3 regions of the Kitasatospora sp. NPDC050463 genome follow, and region 2 is predicted to be linked to each of the others. Evidence: riboswitches for the same ligand, from Rfam matches in the RefSeq annotation. Region 2 holds a riboswitch; each other region holds the start of a gene.

Region 1 (2,995 bases), on a different contig from region 2:
TCCCCGCTCCCCCCCCCCGCCCCCCGCGCCCCGCGCGGCGGCCCCCCCCGCCGGGGGGGGCGGGGCCCCCGCTGGGGGGGGGCGGCCGGGTGCGGCCCGGCTACTTCACGATCTCGGCAGCGTCCCCGGCGCCCGCGGCCCCCTGGGCGGGCACCCCGCCGGCGGGGTGCCCGGGCTGCGGGCTCCAGCGCCGCTCGACGCCGGCCAGCCGCCAGTAGGCGATCGCCGCCGCCCAGACCACCACGAACAGGCCGACGATCACATAACCGACGTTGTCCAACGAGAGATCCGCGATCCAGCCGCTCACCGGATCGGTGAGGTCCAGCTTCTCGTGCAGCACGCCGACCAGTTCGATGGTCCCGATGATGAACGCCACCGCGATCGACAGCCCAGTGATGGTCAGGTTGTAGTACACCTTGCGCACCGGGTTGGAGAACGCCCACTGGTAGGCGAAGTTCATGAACGTCCCGTCCAGCGTGTCGAACAGGCTCATCCCCGCCGCGAACAGCAGCGGCAGGCAGGCGATCGCGTACCAGGGCAGCCCGGAGGCCGCGCCGGAACCGGCCATCACCATCAGCGTGACCTCGGTCGCGGTGTCGAAGCCGAGGCCGAGCACCATGCCGACCGGGAACATCTGGCCGGGCCGGGTGATCGAGCGGGTCGCCCGGTTCAGCACCCGGGCGAGCAGGCCGCGCGAGTTGAGGTGCTCCTCCAGCTCCGCCTCGTCGAAGCGACCCGCCCGCATCGACCGGAACACCCTGAGGATGCCGAACAGGGCGGCCAGGTTGAGCGCGCCGATCAGGTAGAGGAAGACGCCGGAGGCCGAGGTGCCGACCACGCCCAGCCACTGGTGGGTGGGCGAGTCGTCGTCCATCAGCGTGTCGGCCAGCTGCGCGCCGCCCGCCACCAGGACGGCCATCAGGACCACCATCGAGGAGTGCCCGAGGGCGAACCAGAAGCCCACCGAGACGGGCCGCTTGCCGTCCGCCATCAGCTTGCGGGTGGTGTTGTCGATCACGGCGATGTGGTCGGCGTCGAAGGCGTGCCGCATGCCGAGGGTGTACGCGGTGATCCCCAGGCCCACCCCGAAGACCTGGGTGCCGACCGCGTAGCCCTCGGGCGCGACCAGGAAGAAGAGCGTCCCGAAGGCCACCACGTGCATGGCCAGGATCACCCCCATCAGCCCGGCCGTACGGATGGTGTCCTCACGCTTCCAGCGGAAGGTGGGCAAGGCGGAGGGTGCCGCGGGGGCGGCGGTTTCGGGCAGGGTCATCTTCGGATCACGCTCCAGCACCTCGTGGAAAGTCGTTCGTGAGATGCCGTGGCCGGTCTCCTGGCTGACGGGGCTTCCGTGCCCGCCTTCCCGGGCGCGCGGGGCACCCAGTGGCGTCGTGGGCACGGACGACTCCCCCGATCACAGTGGCGAGGGCCGCTCCGGACTCCGGACTCCTGAGAGTCCGTCACCGGTCTTCCCGAACACCACGGCGGGCAACACCGTAGGTGCCGCCGCCGCACCCTTGCAAGGCTGCGCACCTGCGCAGGTGTCCGGAATCACAGGCCCGGGGCTGCAAGAATGTCCGTATGCATCTCGTACCGGCCGACCGCGCGGGCCACCGCACCATCGACGGACACCGGGTCTGCGAGGCCATCGCCGCGATCGGCGACCCCGGGCACGTCCGGTCCTGGGCCGAGCGGTTCTCGCTGCTCGCCGACCCCGGTCGGCTCGCCCTGCTGCTCGCCCTGCACCGGGCCGGCCCGCTCGCCGTCACCGACCTGGCGGTCGCCACCGGCATGCGCGACCCGGCCGTGTCCCAGGCGCTGCGGCTGCTGCGCACGGCGGGCGTGGTCACCGGCGACAAGGATGGACGCGTGGTGCGCTACCGGCTGCTGGACGACGCGATGCGCCCCCTGCTGGATGCGTGCGCCGCCGCCGAGCACCACGAGCCGACCGACGCACCCGAGCACCACGAGCCCGAGCACCACGAGCCGGACCACCACGAGCCCGGACACCACGCACCCGCCGCCGCGGCCGGCTGACCCACCGTCCGGCCAACCGCCCGGGCCGGGCCCGGGTGAGTACGATCTTCGTGTGCTGATCCGCCGCAGTCCCCGGGCCTGGCCCGACGACGACCGCTGGAACACCCGGCCGGTCGAGGCCCGCGTCCTGGCGGTCGTCCGCACCCTCACGTCCGCCACCCGCGTCCTCGACGTGCTCAGCCTGCTCCGCGACCGCGACGGCATCCGCTTCTACCTCACCGTCAACCCCGGCTCCGCCTTCACCGCGGGGCTCGACGAATTCCTGCGCGCCCTGCCCGGGTTCACCGTCCTGGACTGGCCGGAGGCCACCCGGCACCGCTTCGACCTGGCCGTCGCCTGCGCCGTGCACTCCTCGATGGGCCGACTCGACGCCCCGCTGGTCGTCCTGCCGCACGGCGCCGGCTACAACCGCCTGGTGAGCCAGTCCACCGGGGACAACGTCACCGCCGCCGGCCTCTCCCGGCGCGAACTGACCTACCGCGGACAGGTGTTCGTCGACGTCCTCGGCCTCTCCCACGAGGAGCAGCTGGACCGGCTGCGGATCTCCTGCCCCGAGGCGCTGCCGCACGCACGGGTGGTCGGCGACCCGTGCTTCGACCGGATCCTGGGCAGCCTCGACGCCCGGGACGCCTACCGTGCCGCCCTCGGCGCCGTGGACGGCCGCCGACTCGTGGTGGTCAACTCCACCTGGAGCGAGCACTCGTTGTTCGGCCGCCACCCCCGGCTGCCGCTGCGACTGGTCGACCGGCTCCCCGCCGACGAGTACACGGTGGCCGTCGTCCTGCACCCGAACATCTGGGCCCGGCACGACCCGCAGGCCCTGCTCGCCGCCGCCGAACGCTCCGGACTCCGGCTCGTCCCGCCGCACCAGGGCTGGCAGGCCGCACTGGTCGCCGCCGACTGCCTGATCGGCGACCACGGCTCGGTGTCCTTCTACGGCGCCGCGCTGGAACGCCAC
Region 2 (10,341 bases):
TGACGTCGGCGTTGGAGTTGCGGGGCTGGTCCGGGGTCAGGTTGTCCGCCGTCAGCGACTGCCCCCAGACCGTCCAGATCGTCCACGGCGTCCGCCGCAGGGTGTCCGGCTGGCGGGAGTTGACCGGGACGGCGAAGGACTCGGCCAGGATCCGCGGCTTGTCGTAGCCGGCCAGGCCGTCGTAGTAGCGCTTGGTCCACACCTCGCCGGTGCCGATCGGGTGCGCCGGGCTGCCGCTGTAGTCGTCCACCCCGACCACGTCGACGTACCGCGCCCCCGGGTAGTAGTCCCACGGGTCGACGCCCGGGGCGCCGTCCCAGGAGACCGGGGTCCAGGCGAACAGCAGGTTGTGCAGACCCCTGGTCTCCACCAGGTAGTGGTAGGTGATCCGCCAGAGCGCCTGGTAGTCGGCGGGCTTGCGGCCCGACCACCAGAAGCCCCGGGCGCAGTCGGCCGCGTTCATCTCGTGGTACGGGCGCAGCAGCACCGGCACGTCGTGGGCCGCGAGGTACTCCAGGTGGTCCGCCAGGAAGGAGAGGTCCTTCAGCAGCGCGCGGTACTCGGGGGTGTTGCCGGCGCCGTCGACGACCCGGGCGAACCAGCCCGGGTCCTTCGCCCCGGGTGAGGCCGAGCAGAGCACCCGGTCGAAGGACTTGACGTCCGACCCCGGGTACGGCTGGTGGAAGGACATCCCGACCAGCCCGGCCGGGCCGCCGCCGTTGTCGGGCAGCTCGGTGGTGGTGCCGTCGCAGTTCTTCCCGGTGCCCGACGCCCCGTAGGTGCCGTCGTCCGGGCGCGGGTGGCCGGACCAGACGGCGGTCATCAGGTCGACGGCGTCATCGGTGTACTGCCAGCCGACCGCGCAGGCGGGCCACCGGCCCGCCGAGTAGGAGCGCGGGTTCCCGACGCCCCACCCGCTCTGGCCGTAGCCGGGACCGAGGTCGGTCTCGACGAAGCCGGGCAGCTTGCCGGTGATGTCGGCGGCCTTCTTGTAGTAGTAGCCGACCGGCTTGGTCCCCCGGTAGTCCCCGTACTCGGGGTTGTAGAGCTCGTTGTGCGCCTCGACGTGCTGGCCGATCACCGTCCCGCCGGAGCGGCCGGCGCGGGCCTCGCGCTCCAGGTCGGCGAGGAGCTGCTGGACGGCCCGCGCGTTGGGCGAGGCCTCGGGGTCGCGGGCCAGCAGCTCGCGGCCGACCTCCGGCGGCAGGGTGCGCCCGGCACCGTTCATCGTGAGCACGCTGCGGGTGGGCGCGTCGTCCCGGCGGTCGCCGTCAGCCCGGCCGACCAGCACCACCGCGCCGGCGGCGAGTACCACACCGGCCGCGGCCAGCACGGCCGGCCTGGCACGCAGCGCACGGGGCAGGGCCACGGACACTCCTCCGGATGCTCACCGGCACCGGCCTGCGCCGTCACAACCGGAACACATGTACGACTGACAGCCGGTGAGCCTGCCACATTCCCCGGCGCCCGCGCGAGCGGACACGCCCCGGCCGTGGGCCGGGGCGTGTCTCCTGCCGGTCCGGGCGGGGCGTCAGCCCACCGGGGTGGCGGCCGGTGCGCCGCCCGCCGCCTTGGTGCGCTGGAGCAGCTGGTTCTTCACGTGCTCGTCGAAGCCCACGGCGGCCGCCGTGGCGGCGGCGTCCGCGGTGTTGCCGCCCTTGGCGGAGCCCTCGACGGTGAAGAAGCCGTACCGGCCCAGGGTGCCCTTGGTGTTGGTGCAGCCCGGGGTGGTGCAGAACGCCGGGGAGCCGGGGGCGGCGGCGCCCTTGAGGTGACCGACGTAGTTCTTCACCGCGGTCTCGGCCTGCTGCTTGTGGTCGAAGACCGCGACGCCGACCGTCACCGCGCTGTCGCCGGAGACGTAGGTGGCCCGGAGCACCTGGCGGCAGCCCTGGTCACCGAGGACCTTGCCGAGGCCGCCGACCGTGGAGTTGCCGTCCCAGCAGGGCGAGTCGAGCGAGACCACGGTGCGGTTCCAGGTGGTGCCGTTGACCGTCACGGTGAGCGCCGAGAAGAGCGCCGCCGCGTCCTGCGGCGCCGGGTCGGTGGTGGCCTCCCAGAGCGGCTTCGACGGGTCCTCGGGCGTGGCGCTCGCGGTGGCCGTCGGGGACGCCTTGCCGGAGGGCGTGGGCGCCGGCAGCTGGGTGGCCGCCGTACCGCTGGACGTGGGCTCGGCGACCGGCTTCTTGTCGTCGCCCTTCTTGTTCATGAACAGCAGGCCGCCGGCGACCAGGCCGCCGACCACCAGCAGGGCGACGGCCGCGCCGATGATCCGGGTCCGGCCCTTGCGCCTGGCCTCCGCCTCGTTGCGGTCCGCGAGAGCGGCCCAGTCCGGCTCGGCGTGCTGCACCGGGGGCTGGGGCTGCGGGGGCTGCGGCTGCCACTGGTGCTGCGGCGGCTGCGGCTGCGGCTGCGGCTGCGGCTGGACAGGCTGCGGGTGCACCGGGGGCTGCGGCTGGACCGGCGGGTGCTGGTGCTGGACCGGCTGCGGCGCCGGCGGCTGCACGTGCACCGGTGGCTGAGGCTGCGGCACCGGCGGCTGAGGCACGGGCGGCTGAGGCACCGTGGGCACCGGCGGGACGGCCGGCTGCGGCGCGGGCACCGGCGGCCCGTACGAGGCCGGCGGCGGCCCGAACCCGCCCGGGGCCGGCGGCACCGGCTGCGGCGCGCCGGGGTACGGCGCGGGAGCCGGCGGCACCGGCGCGGGCGGGGGCACGACAGGTCCACCGCCGGGCGGCGGGCCCTGCGGTGCCTGTCCGGGTGTGCCCGGCTGCTGCTGGTTCTGTGCGCCCCCCGGCCCGGCGGGAGGGGGCGGCTGCTGCCCCGGCGAGGCGGGCCGGTCGGCCCACTCCCCGGGCGTGCCCGTTCCGTCGCTCATGCGCCCACCTCACTGCGCTCGGCGGTCGCTTCGCGAATCGCGCTGATGTTGATGATTCGCTCGCTCCGCTCGCTCATGAGCCGAGATCGTAGGGCATGCCCCTGACGGAGGGTCCGCCCGGTGGCCGTTCCGTTTCCGAATCCGAACACCCGGCGGGCTCCCGGACGCCTGCGACGACCGTCACAGGGCGTCGCGAAGGCCCCGGAACGGGCCCGAAACGGCCCCGGAACAGCCTTCGCGGACAGCCCGCCGCCAGAGCCGCGAAAGCCCCGACACGGCCCCGGAACAGCCCGGGAACAGCCCCTTGCCGGTACCACCGGCCATCACGTCGACACGCGATGCCGCACAACATGTGGTGTCGCATCGAGCAGACACCACTAGATGTATGCTCGACCCTGCTGTCGACGCAGGGGAACCCGGTGCGAGTCCGGGACTGCCCCGCAGCGGTGTGCGGGCGGCTCCGACAGAGCCCGCGAGTCCGAGTACCTGCCAACGGCGTGCTGCCTGGCCTCCCCGCAGAGGCCTTTCGCACCAGTACTACTTCCGGGCCTCGCGGGCGGGCCGGGGATGCCACCGTCGCGCGACGCCGTCCGGCCGTCGCGCCGTGCTCCCCTGCCCCGAACGGCCCGGCCCCGAGCCACCGACGCCGATCGCCGCCAGGAGAGAGCGCCTTGACCACCGCTGCCTCAGTCACCCTGCCCGCCCAGGGTTCCAGCTCCGCCCCCGTCGACCCGACGGTGTCCGACCCCGGTGGCACGCTGCTCCGGCTGCTGACCGACCGCAGCACCGACCTCCCCCAGGTGGACCCCGGCCATGTCGCCGCCGCCGCGCTGCGCGGCCGCCACGCCGGTTCGGACTTCGCCGAGCTGCGCGGGCTGGCCGTGGACGCCGCAGCGTCGATGATCGCCGAGGACCCGCAGTACTCGAAGCTGGCCGCGCGCCTGCTGGCGCTGGAGATCGTCGACGAGGCGAACAGCCAGGGCTCGGTCACCTTCTCGGACTCGATCGCGGTCGGCCACGCCGAGGGCCTGATCGGCGACGCCACCGCCGACTTCGTCGGCAAGCACGCCGTCGCCCTGAACGCGCTGATCGACCCCGAGGGCGACGACCGCTTCGAGTACTTCGGCCTGCGCACCGTGCAGTCCCGCTACCTGCTGCGCCACCCGATCACCCGCAAGGTCGTCGAGACCCCGCAGCAGTTCCTGCTCCGCGTCGCCTGCGGCCTGGCGGTCGGCGACAACGAGCAGTCGGTGCGCGAGGTCTCCGAGCTGTACGGCCTGATGAGCCGGCTGGAGTACCTGACCTCCTCGCCGACCCTCTTCAACTCCGGCACGAAGCACCCGCAGATGTCGAGCTGCTACCTGCTGGACTCGCCGCTGGACAACCTGGACTCGATCTACTCCCGGTACGCCCAGATCGCCCGCCTCTCCAAGCACGCCGGCGGCATCGGCCTGTCCTACTCGCGGATCCGCTCGCGCGGGAGCCTGATCCGGGGCACCAACGGCAAGTCCAACGGCATCGTGCCGTTCCTGCGCACCCTCGACTCGTCGGTCGCCGCGGTCAACCAGGGCGGCCGGCGCAAGGGCGCGGCCTGCGTCTACCTGGAGACCTGGCACGCGGACATCGAGGAGTTCCTGGAGCTGCGCGACAACACCGGTGAGGAGGCGCGCCGCACCCACAACCTGAACCTGGCGCACTGGATCCCGGACGAGTTCATGCGCCGGGTCAACGCCAACGCCGACTGGTCGCTGTTCTCCCCCGCCGACGTGCCCGAGCTGGTCGACCTCTGGGGCGCCGACTTCGACGAGGCGTACCTGAAGGCCGAGCAGGCCGGCAAGGCCGTCCGCACCATCCCCGCGCAGACCCTGTACGCCCGGATGATGCGCACCCTGGCGCAGACCGGCAACGGCTGGATGACCTTCAAGGACGCCTCCAACCGCGCCGCCAACCAGACCGCGCTGCCCGGCCGCACGGTGCACAGCTCCAACCTCTGCACCGAGATCCTGGAGGTCACGGACGACTCCGAGACCGCCGTCTGCAACCTCGGCTCGGTCAACCTCGGCGCCCACGTCGCCGCCGGTGCCACCGCCGCCGACCTGCTGAACGCGATGGACTGGGACCGCCTGGACGCCACCGTCCGCACCGCCGTCACCTTCCTCGACCGTGTGGTGGACATCAACTTCTACCCGACCCCCGAGGCCGGCGCCTCCAACTCCCGCTGGCGGCCGGTCGGCCTCGGCGTGATGGGCCTTCAGGACGTCTTCTTCCAGCTCCGCCTGGACTTCGACTCCGCCGAGGCGAAGACCCTCTCCACCCTCATCGCCGAGCGCATCATGCTCACCGCGTACGAGCGCTCCGCCGACCTGGCCGAGCAGCTGGGCCGCCACGAGGCCTACGGCGAGACCCGCGCCGCCCGCGGCGAGCTGCACATCGACCACTTCGGCTCGGCCACCCCGCAGTGGGCCGGCCGCTGGGAGGCGCTGCGCGTCCGGATCGCCGAGACCGGTCTGCGCAACTCGCTGCTGCTCGCGATCGCGCCCACCGCCACGATCGCCTCGATCGCCGGTGTCTACGAGTGCATCGAGCCGCAGGTCTCCAACCTGTTCAAGCGCGAGACCCTCTCCGGCGAGTTCCTCCAGGTCAACCCGTACCTGGTGCGCGAGCTGAAGGAGCTCGGCGTCTGGGACCAGGTGACCCGGGACGCGCTGCGCGACGCCAACGGCTCCGTCCAGGACCTCAACTGGCTGCCCGCCGAGGTCCGTTCGCTCTACCGCACGGCGTGGGAGCTGCCCCAGCGCGCGCTGATCGACCTGGCCGCCGCCCGGATGCCGTACATCGACCAGAGCCAGTCGCTGAACCTCTTCATGGCCGCGCCCACCATCGGCAAGCTCAGCTCGATGTACGCGTACGCGTGGAAGGTCGGTCTGAAGACCACCTACTACCTGCGCTCGCGCCCGGCGACCCGGATCGCGCAGGCCGCGTCGGGCACCGCCCGCGCCGCCGCCCCGGTGCCGGTGGCGTCCCCGACCCTCAGCCCGGAGGAGGAGGCCGCGCTGGCCTGCTCCCTGGAGAACCCCGAGTCCTGCGAGGCCTGCCAGTAATGTCCGACGACCGCGAGAAGATGCTGCTCGACCCCGGGTTCGAGCTGACCCTTCGCCCGATGCGCTACCCGTCGTTCTACGACCGCTACCGCGACGCGATCAAGAACACCTGGACCGTCGAGGAGGTGGACCTGCACTCCGACGTCGCCGACCTCGCCAAGCTGAGCGAGGGCGAGCGGCACATGATCGGCCGGCTGGTCGCCTTCTTCGCCACCGGTGACTCGATCGTCTCCAACAACGTGGTGCTGAGCCTCTACAAGCACATCAACTCCCCGGAGGCGCGGCTGTACCTGTCGCGCCAGCTGTTCGAGGAGGCCGTGCACGTCCAGTTCTACCTGACGCTGCTCGACACCTACCTTCCGGACCCGGAGGACCGCAACGCGGCCTTCGCCGCGGTGGAGAACATCCCCTCCATCCACCAGAAGGCCCAGTTCTGCTTCAAGTACATGAACGCGGTCGACCACATCGACTCGCTGCGGACCAAGGACGACCGCCGCGCGTTCCTCCTGAACCTGATCTGCTTCGCGGCCTGCGTCGAGGGCCTGTTCTTCTACGGCGCGTTCGCGTACGTGTACTGGTTCCGCTCGCGCGGCCTGCTGCACGGCCTGGCGACGGGGACGAACTGGGTGTTCCGCGACGAGTCCATGCACATGGACTTCGCGATGTCGGTCGTGGACACCGTCCGTGAGGAGGAGCCCGACCTCTTCGACGAGACGATGGCCAAGCAGGTCACCGAGATGCTGGAGGAGGCCGTCGAGGCCGAGCTCCAGTTCGCCCAGGACCTCTGCGGCGAGGGCCTGCCCGGCATGAACACCGCGTCGATGCGCGAGTACCTCCAGGCCGTCGCCGACCAGCGGCTCGCCCGCCTCGGCATGCCGATCCGGTACGGCTCGACCAACCCGTTCGGGTTCATGGAGCTCCAGAACGTCCAGGAGCTGACCAACTTCTTCGAGCGCCGGGTGTCGGCGTACCAGGTCGCGGTCGAGGGCTCGGTCGCCTTCGACGACGACTTCTAGGAAGACGGACACGACGGAGGTGCCCCGCACGGCCACGGCCCGTGCGGGGCACCTCCGCGTTGCTTCAGAACTCGCCGCACCCGACCCCTGTCAGGAAGGCCGCCCACGCCTCGGCGGCGAACAGCAGCGCCGGCCCTGAACTCCTCCGCCCCGCCCGGCGTTCGCGCCGGGGGGATCACCGCGTAGGTGCCCGCCGCTGAGGCGGTTCCGGTGCATCACTGCCTCCCCCGGAGGTCGGCCGGTCCGACTTCTCATGCGTGGTGGCGGCTGCTCAGGCTCCCGCGCAGGTCGCGCAGTTCGCGCAGGTCGTACGGCGAAGGCGGTGGCGGGCGGCCAGGCCCAGAGCGAGGCCCCAGGCGAGGAAGAGGCCGTACCAGAAGAGACCCCAAGCGGCCTGCGGGTGGGCGTCCTTCGCGGCGAAGGCGGGCGCCGGGACCACGCGGTCGGCGGCGAGCAGGTACTGCATGGCGAAGTAGGTGAAGCCCCAGAGCGTCATGCCGACGGAGGCGACCGCCGCCGGAACGGCGATCAGGCGGGCTGGGATCCGCCGGCCCCACGGGCGTACCAGGGCGAGCGAGAGCACCGCGCCGAATACGGCGACCAGCCCCATCCCCCAGTATCCGATCGCCGCCGCCCACGTGCCGTGCGGCGCCGAAGCGAAGTCGCCCGGGAAGGTCGCCGCGACGCCGGCGCCCCACCAGAAGTGCGGTGCCGCATAGGCGAGCGCGGCCCCGGCGGCCGCGTAACCGGCCCACCCGGAAGGGCGGTCGGTCCGGTCGAGCAGCGGGAGGGCGGTCACGGCGGCCATGGGGTTCTCCGGGGATCGTCGGGTTCGGCGAGGTGATCCGAGTCTTCCGGGGTGAGCACCTGCGGAGAATCCGGCCGCCGCACGATCCCACTCCCCCTGCGGGGGGAGGCGGCCCCTACGCAGGAAGTCGGACAGGCCGACTTCCTGCGCGGGCGCGGCGGGGTGCCCGGCCGATCAGCCGGGTGTCGTCGAGATCCACCCCGGGCCCGGTGCGCCCCGCCCGTTCGGATGAACTCCCGGGCCACACCGGCGAGACACCTCCGTGCACGATCCGCCCCCGGCTACGGTCCGGCGCACAGCCGAACGAAAGGGGCCCACCGTGACGACCGGAATCCTCGACTACCAGAGCGACGCCATCGTCCAGCTCATGAACATGGCGGAGGAGGAGTGGACCGAGCAGGAACTCAAGGACGCCCTCCAGCGGGCCATCATGCTTGAGCTCTCCACGATCCCGCCGTACGCCACCGCGCTCTGGTCGATCACCGACGCGGACAACAGCAAGCCGGTCCGCCACACCATCCGCGAGATCGTCTTCGACGAGATGTCGCACTTCGGCCTGGTCTGCAACATGCTCACCAGCATCGGAGGCACCGTCGTCCTCACCGACCCCGCCACCGTCCCGAAGTACCCTGGCGAACTCCCCGGCGGCGTCAACCCCGGCCTGGAGGTCTTCCTCAGCGGGCTGACCCGCGAGTCGGCCTGCCTGTTCTCCGACATCGAGAAGCCCGAGCACCCGCTCGCCTTCGCCGCCGACGGCAACACCATCGGCGCCTTCTACCAGCGGATCGCCAACGTCTTCCCCAGGTTCGCGCACCTGCTCACCGGGCAGCGACAGGTGAGCTTCCAGCTCGGGTCGAGCCACGGCGCCGGCAATGACATCGTCCCGATGAACACCATCGACGACGTCCTGAAGGCGATCAACATCATCCAGGAACAGGGCGAGGGCACCACGGCCTCCCCGCTGAACCCCTTCCCCGGCTCCCCGGACGAACTCGCCCACTACTACGCCTTCAAGGAGATCGCCGTCGGCAGGAAGCTGGTCCGCAACGACCAGACGCGGGAGTACGAGTTCACCGGCCCCGACGTCCCGCTGCCGGACACCTCCCCGGTCGCCCGCGTCCCCGCCGGCGGCTGGGCCAACTCCCCCGGGAACGAGCCCGACCAGACCACCGCCGCCCTCCTGCACACCTTCAACCAGCACTACAGCGACATGCTGCACGCCCTCCAGGACGCCTGGGGCGACGCAGGCGCCGACTCGATCGGCCCGGCCATCGGCCTGATGGGCTCGATGCGCCGCACCGCCCAGCAGATCAACGGCGTCAAGCTGCCCTCCAACCCCCGCTTCACCTACGGCCCGGAGTGGCTGCTCGTCCAGTAGCAGCCCGCGTCCCGGTACGACGAAGGCCGGTGCGACCCGCCGCACCGGCCTTCAACACGCCGTCGGACGTCAGTCGTTCGACACCGTCGCGTACCGCGGGGTGCCCTCGGCCATCTGCCGCAGCGCGTCCTTGCGGTCCCGCTTCGACAGCTTGTCGATGTACAGGAACCCGTACAGGTGGTCGGTCTCGTGCTGCAGGCAGCGCGCGAAGAAGCCGGTGCCCTCGACCCGGATCGGGTTGCCGTCCTTGTCCTGCCCGGTCACCGCGGCGTAGTCCGGCCGGGGCAGCTCGGCGTACGCGGTCGGCACCGAGAGGCAGCCCTCGTTGCCGTCGTCCAGCACCCGCTTGCCGCCGGCCGGCAGCTCCTCCAGGACGGGGTTGACGACGTGGCCGATGTGACGCACGCCCTCGTCGTCCGGGCAGTCGTAGACGAAGACCTTGAGGTCCACGCCGACCTGGTTCGCGGCCAGGCCGACGCCCTCGGCCGCGTACATCGACTGGAACATGTCGTCGATCAACGCCGACAGCTCGCCGTCGAAGGCCGTGACGGTCTTGACCTCCCGGTGCAGCACCGGGTTGCCGTACACGGTGATCGGACGCGCGGTGCCCTTCGAGAGGTCCGGCTCCTCGCCGACCACCTTCACCGGCTGGGCCTCGCCCTGCTCGGGCTCGTGGTCGTGGTCGTGCTGGTGGTCGTGCTGCTCCGCCATCGCTGCTTATCTTCCGATTCCGTGGACTACCGAGGTATACCGATCAAGGGTAAGCCGCCCGCTCAGCAGACTTCTTCGAGATCCCGATACGCCCTGGTCCCCGGGGCCGCCGCCACCCAGCGGTCCAGCAGCGTCCGCACCAGCACCGCCGGAGCCGCGATCCCGCACTCCCGCTCCACCAGCCAGGACATCCCGCCCGCGCCCTGACTCAGATGGCTCAGGTGCCCCGGGTGGGCCGCGTCCCCGTCGTCGTGCGGGTCGTGGTGCGCGGTGTGCCCGTCGTCGGACGCCATCCGGCTCTCCGAACACGCCCGGCAGAGCAGCCGCACCGACGACGTCCAGTCCTCCGCCGCGTACCCCGCGTCCGCGACCAGCCGCTCCAGGGCGTCCCGGTCACCCGCCGTGGCGGCCTGCAGCAGCACCACGTAGGTCGGCACCGGGGACGGCGC
Region 3 (2,995 bases), on a different contig from region 2:
ACCTGCGGATCGAGGTCGCGCTCGGCGTCGACGTCGAGCGGCACGTGCAGGAGCGAGCAGGACGGCGCGACGTCGACCCGGTCGGCCAGGCCGAGCAGCGTGCCGAGGGTGGCGAGCGACTTCTCCAGGTTGTTGATCCAGATGTTGCGGCCGTCCACCACGCCCGCGACCAGGCGCTTGCCGGGCAGGCCGCCGACGGCCGCGAGGTCGTCCAGGTTGGCGGCGCCCGGGCCGGTGAAGTCCAGGCCGATGCCCTCGATCGGGGCCTTGGCCAGGACGGGCAGGGCCTCGCCGAGGCGGTCGAAGTAGCTGGCGACCAGCAGCCGGGGGCGGTCGGTGAGCGAGCCCAGCTCGCGGTACACGCGGGCGGCGGCGTTCAGCTCGGCCGGGGTGCGGTCCTGGACCAGGGCCGGCTCGTCGAGCTGGACCCACTCGGCACCGGCGGCACGCAGGTCGGCGAGGAGTTCGGCGTACACGGGCAGCAGCCGGTCCAGCAGGGTGATCGGCTGGAAGTCGGCGGCCACGCCGGGAGCGGGCTTGGCGAGCAGCAGGTAGGTCAGCGGGCCGACCAGCACCGGCCGGCCGCGATGGCCCTGTTCGAGGGCCTCGCGCAGTTCCGCGACCGGCTTGGCGGAGTCGGCGGCGAAGACCGTGTCCGGGCCCAACTCGGGGACCAGGTAGTGGTAGTTGGTGTCGAACCACTTGGTCATCTCCAGCGGTGCGACGTCCTGGGTGCCGCGGGCCATGGCGAAGTAGCCGTCCAGCGGGTCGGCCTCGACGGCGGCGCGGTGGCGGCCGGGGATCGCACCGACCGCGACCGTGGTGTCCAGCACGTGGTCGTAGAGCGAGAAGTCGCCGGTGGGGACTTCGGTGACGCCCGCCTCGGCCAGCCGGCGCCAGTTCTCACGGCGCAGTCCGGCGGCAGTGGCGTGCAGGGCGGCGGCGCTGACGCGGCCGGCCCAGTACCCCTCGACGGCCTTCTTCAGCTCCCGGCCGGCGCCCTGCCTCGGGTAGCCGTACACAGTGGCCCGCGCAGTGGCTTGCGCAGTGGCCTTCCGGGCGGCCTGCGGGGTGGTGGAACTCGATGACACGGAACTCTCCTTCGCGAGTCGCGCTACGATCCCGGGAGAGCACGACGGCGTGGAGGTACGACAGTGGGGGCACGGCACCAGGACGGGCCTGCCCGCTCCGCCGACCCGCCCTCGAGGTCACCGAGATCACCGCGTGCGGGGTGCACACGGGCAGTGGCAGGTCTTCGGACTCGCGGGCACGTCCACCTCTGACCGAGGCGAACACCTACTGGCCGTCGCTTCCCGGGCCCGCCTGGGCCCAGTGCACGTGACGGCGGTCGTTCCCACTCACCGCTGCGGGGCAGTCCCGGATTCCCACCGGGTTCCCTCTTGCGACGCCATGACTGGAGGACATGGCGAACCGACTGCACCGCCCACCCTAGGCGCACCGGCGGCGCCGCGTCAGCGATTGTCCGGATCACGGATGGTGGCGCGGGCGGCGTCCGGGCCCCGGCGTCCACCCCGGTCCCGGGCGGCGGGGCGTACCGGCCGCCCGAGCGCGGACCCGGCGGCGCGCGGCACAATCACTGCCATGCAGCACATCCTCCTCATCGGCATCGGCGCGGGCGATCCCGACCACCTCACCCTGCAGGCGGCCAAGGCACTCGCCCGCACCGACGTCTTCTTCATCCTCGACAAGAACGAGGAACGGCAGGACCTGATCCGGCTGCGCCGGCAGATGCTCACCGAGCACGGCCGGCCCGGCCACCGCGTGGTCGAGGTGCCGGACGCGGAACGGGACCGCACCACCCCGGCGTACGGCGCGGCCGTGGACGACTGGCGCAGCCGCCGGGCCGACCTGGTCGAGCGCCTGGTCACCGAGCACCTCGGCCCGGACGACACCGGCGCGTTCCTGGTCTGGGGCGACCCGAGTCTCTACGACAGCGTCATCGCCGTCGTCGACGAGGTGCTGGCCCGCGAGGGCGTCACCTTCGAGTACGAGGTGATCCCGGGCATCAGCAGCGTCTCCGCGCTCGCGGCACGGCACCGCACCACCCTGACCCGGGTCGGCCGCCCGGTGCAGATCACCACCGGCCGCCGCCTCGCCGTGGGCTTCCCCGAGGACGTGGACGACGTGGTGGTGATGCTGGACGGCCGGGCCGCGTTCACCGAGATCGACCCCGAGGGCCTGGAGATCTTCTACGGCGCCTACCTCGGCACCCCGGACGAGATCCTCGTCGCCGGCCCCCTCGCGCAGACCGCCCCACGGATCCGCGAACTGCGCGAGCGGGCCCGCGAACGCAAGGGATGGATCATGGACACCTACCTGCTCCGCCGCTCGGAAGGCTGACCGCCCCGATGCGCCGCCGCCTCCGGCGGCCAGGTGGTGCCGCGACCCGCACCCCTGTGGACGACCCGGGCCCCGGTCGGGGCTCGGGGCGTCCACAGGGGTGGTGCCGGTCGGTGATCGGCCCCGGCGCGAAGCGGTGCACCGGGCGCGCGGGAGTCAGCGGAGCATCAGCGGGACCTCACCGCGACATCAACGCCCCTGGAGGGACTTGACGTTGTCGCCGAAGGTCCAGCCCTTCGAGCCGTCCCAGTTGGCCGACCAGGCCATGAGCCCCTTCAGCGCGCCGCCGAAGGCGGTCCACGACTGGCTGACCAGGCTCGGCGCCATGTAGCCACCGCCCGCGCCGGGCTGGGCCGGCAGGCCGGGCACCTGCTTGTCGTACGGCACCTTGATCGTGGTTCCCTGGACGACCAGGCCGTTGTTCAGGCACGTGGTCTGCGCGGTGAAACCCTGGACGGTACCGGCCTGGTAGGAGTCGCCTGAGCAGCCGTACATGCTGCCGTTGTAGTACTGCATGTTCAGCCACCACAGGCGGCCGTTGTCCACGTACTTCTTGATGATCGGCAGGTAGGAGCCCCAGATCGACCCGTAGGTGACGCTTCCACCGGTGACGTACGCGGTTTCAGGGGCCATC

What was found. Region 2 has a riboswitch for cobalamin ahead of AB0J08_RS25190 (ribonucleoside-diphosphate reductase subunit alpha). Riboswitches for the same ligand answer to the same signal wherever they lie in the genome.
Region 1: it holds a riboswitch for cobalamin, as region 2 does, so the genes downstream of both, AB0J08_RS39520 (HoxN/HupN/NixA family nickel/cobalt transporter) here and AB0J08_RS25190 (ribonucleoside-diphosphate reductase subunit alpha) in region 2, are expected to answer to the same signal.
Region 3: it holds a riboswitch for cobalamin, as region 2 does, so the genes downstream of both, metE (5-methyltetrahydropteroyltriglutamate--homocysteine S-methyltransferase) here and AB0J08_RS25190 (ribonucleoside-diphosphate reductase subunit alpha) in region 2, are expected to answer to the same signal.

Annotation. Positions count from the first base shown of each region.
Region 1 is NZ_JBFAJO010000134.1:8,792-11,786, reverse strand. It holds gene AB0J08_RS39520 (HoxN/HupN/NixA family nickel/cobalt transporter) at 101-1,273, opposite strand; cobalamin riboswitch at 1,306-1,499, opposite strand; partial or broken gene AB0J08_RS39515 (metalloregulator ArsR/SmtB family transcription factor) at 1,582-1,917, shown strand; gene AB0J08_RS39510 (hypothetical protein) at 2,090-2,995, shown strand, end outside.
Region 2 is NZ_JBFAJO010000042.1:59,818-70,158, forward strand. It holds gene AB0J08_RS25180 (glycosyl hydrolase) at 1-1,369, opposite strand, end outside; gene AB0J08_RS25185 (hypothetical protein) at 1,532-2,512, opposite strand; cobalamin riboswitch at 3,247-3,387, shown strand; gene AB0J08_RS25190 (ribonucleoside-diphosphate reductase subunit alpha) at 3,574-5,979, shown strand; gene AB0J08_RS25195 (ribonucleotide-diphosphate reductase subunit beta) at 5,979-6,995, shown strand; gene AB0J08_RS25200 (DUF3995 domain-containing protein) at 7,267-7,803, opposite strand; gene AB0J08_RS25205 (ferritin-like protein) at 8,123-9,181, shown strand; gene def (peptide deformylase) at 9,251-9,892, opposite strand; gene AB0J08_RS25215 (hypothetical protein) at 9,955-10,341, opposite strand, start outside.
Region 3 is NZ_JBFAJO010000038.1:80,128-83,122, forward strand. It holds gene metE (5-methyltetrahydropteroyltriglutamate--homocysteine S-methyltransferase) at 1-1,091, opposite strand, end outside; cobalamin riboswitch at 1,229-1,451, opposite strand; gene cobF (precorrin-6A synthase (deacetylating)) at 1,603-2,361, shown strand; partial or broken gene AB0J08_RS23925 (chitinase) at 2,551-2,995, opposite strand, start outside.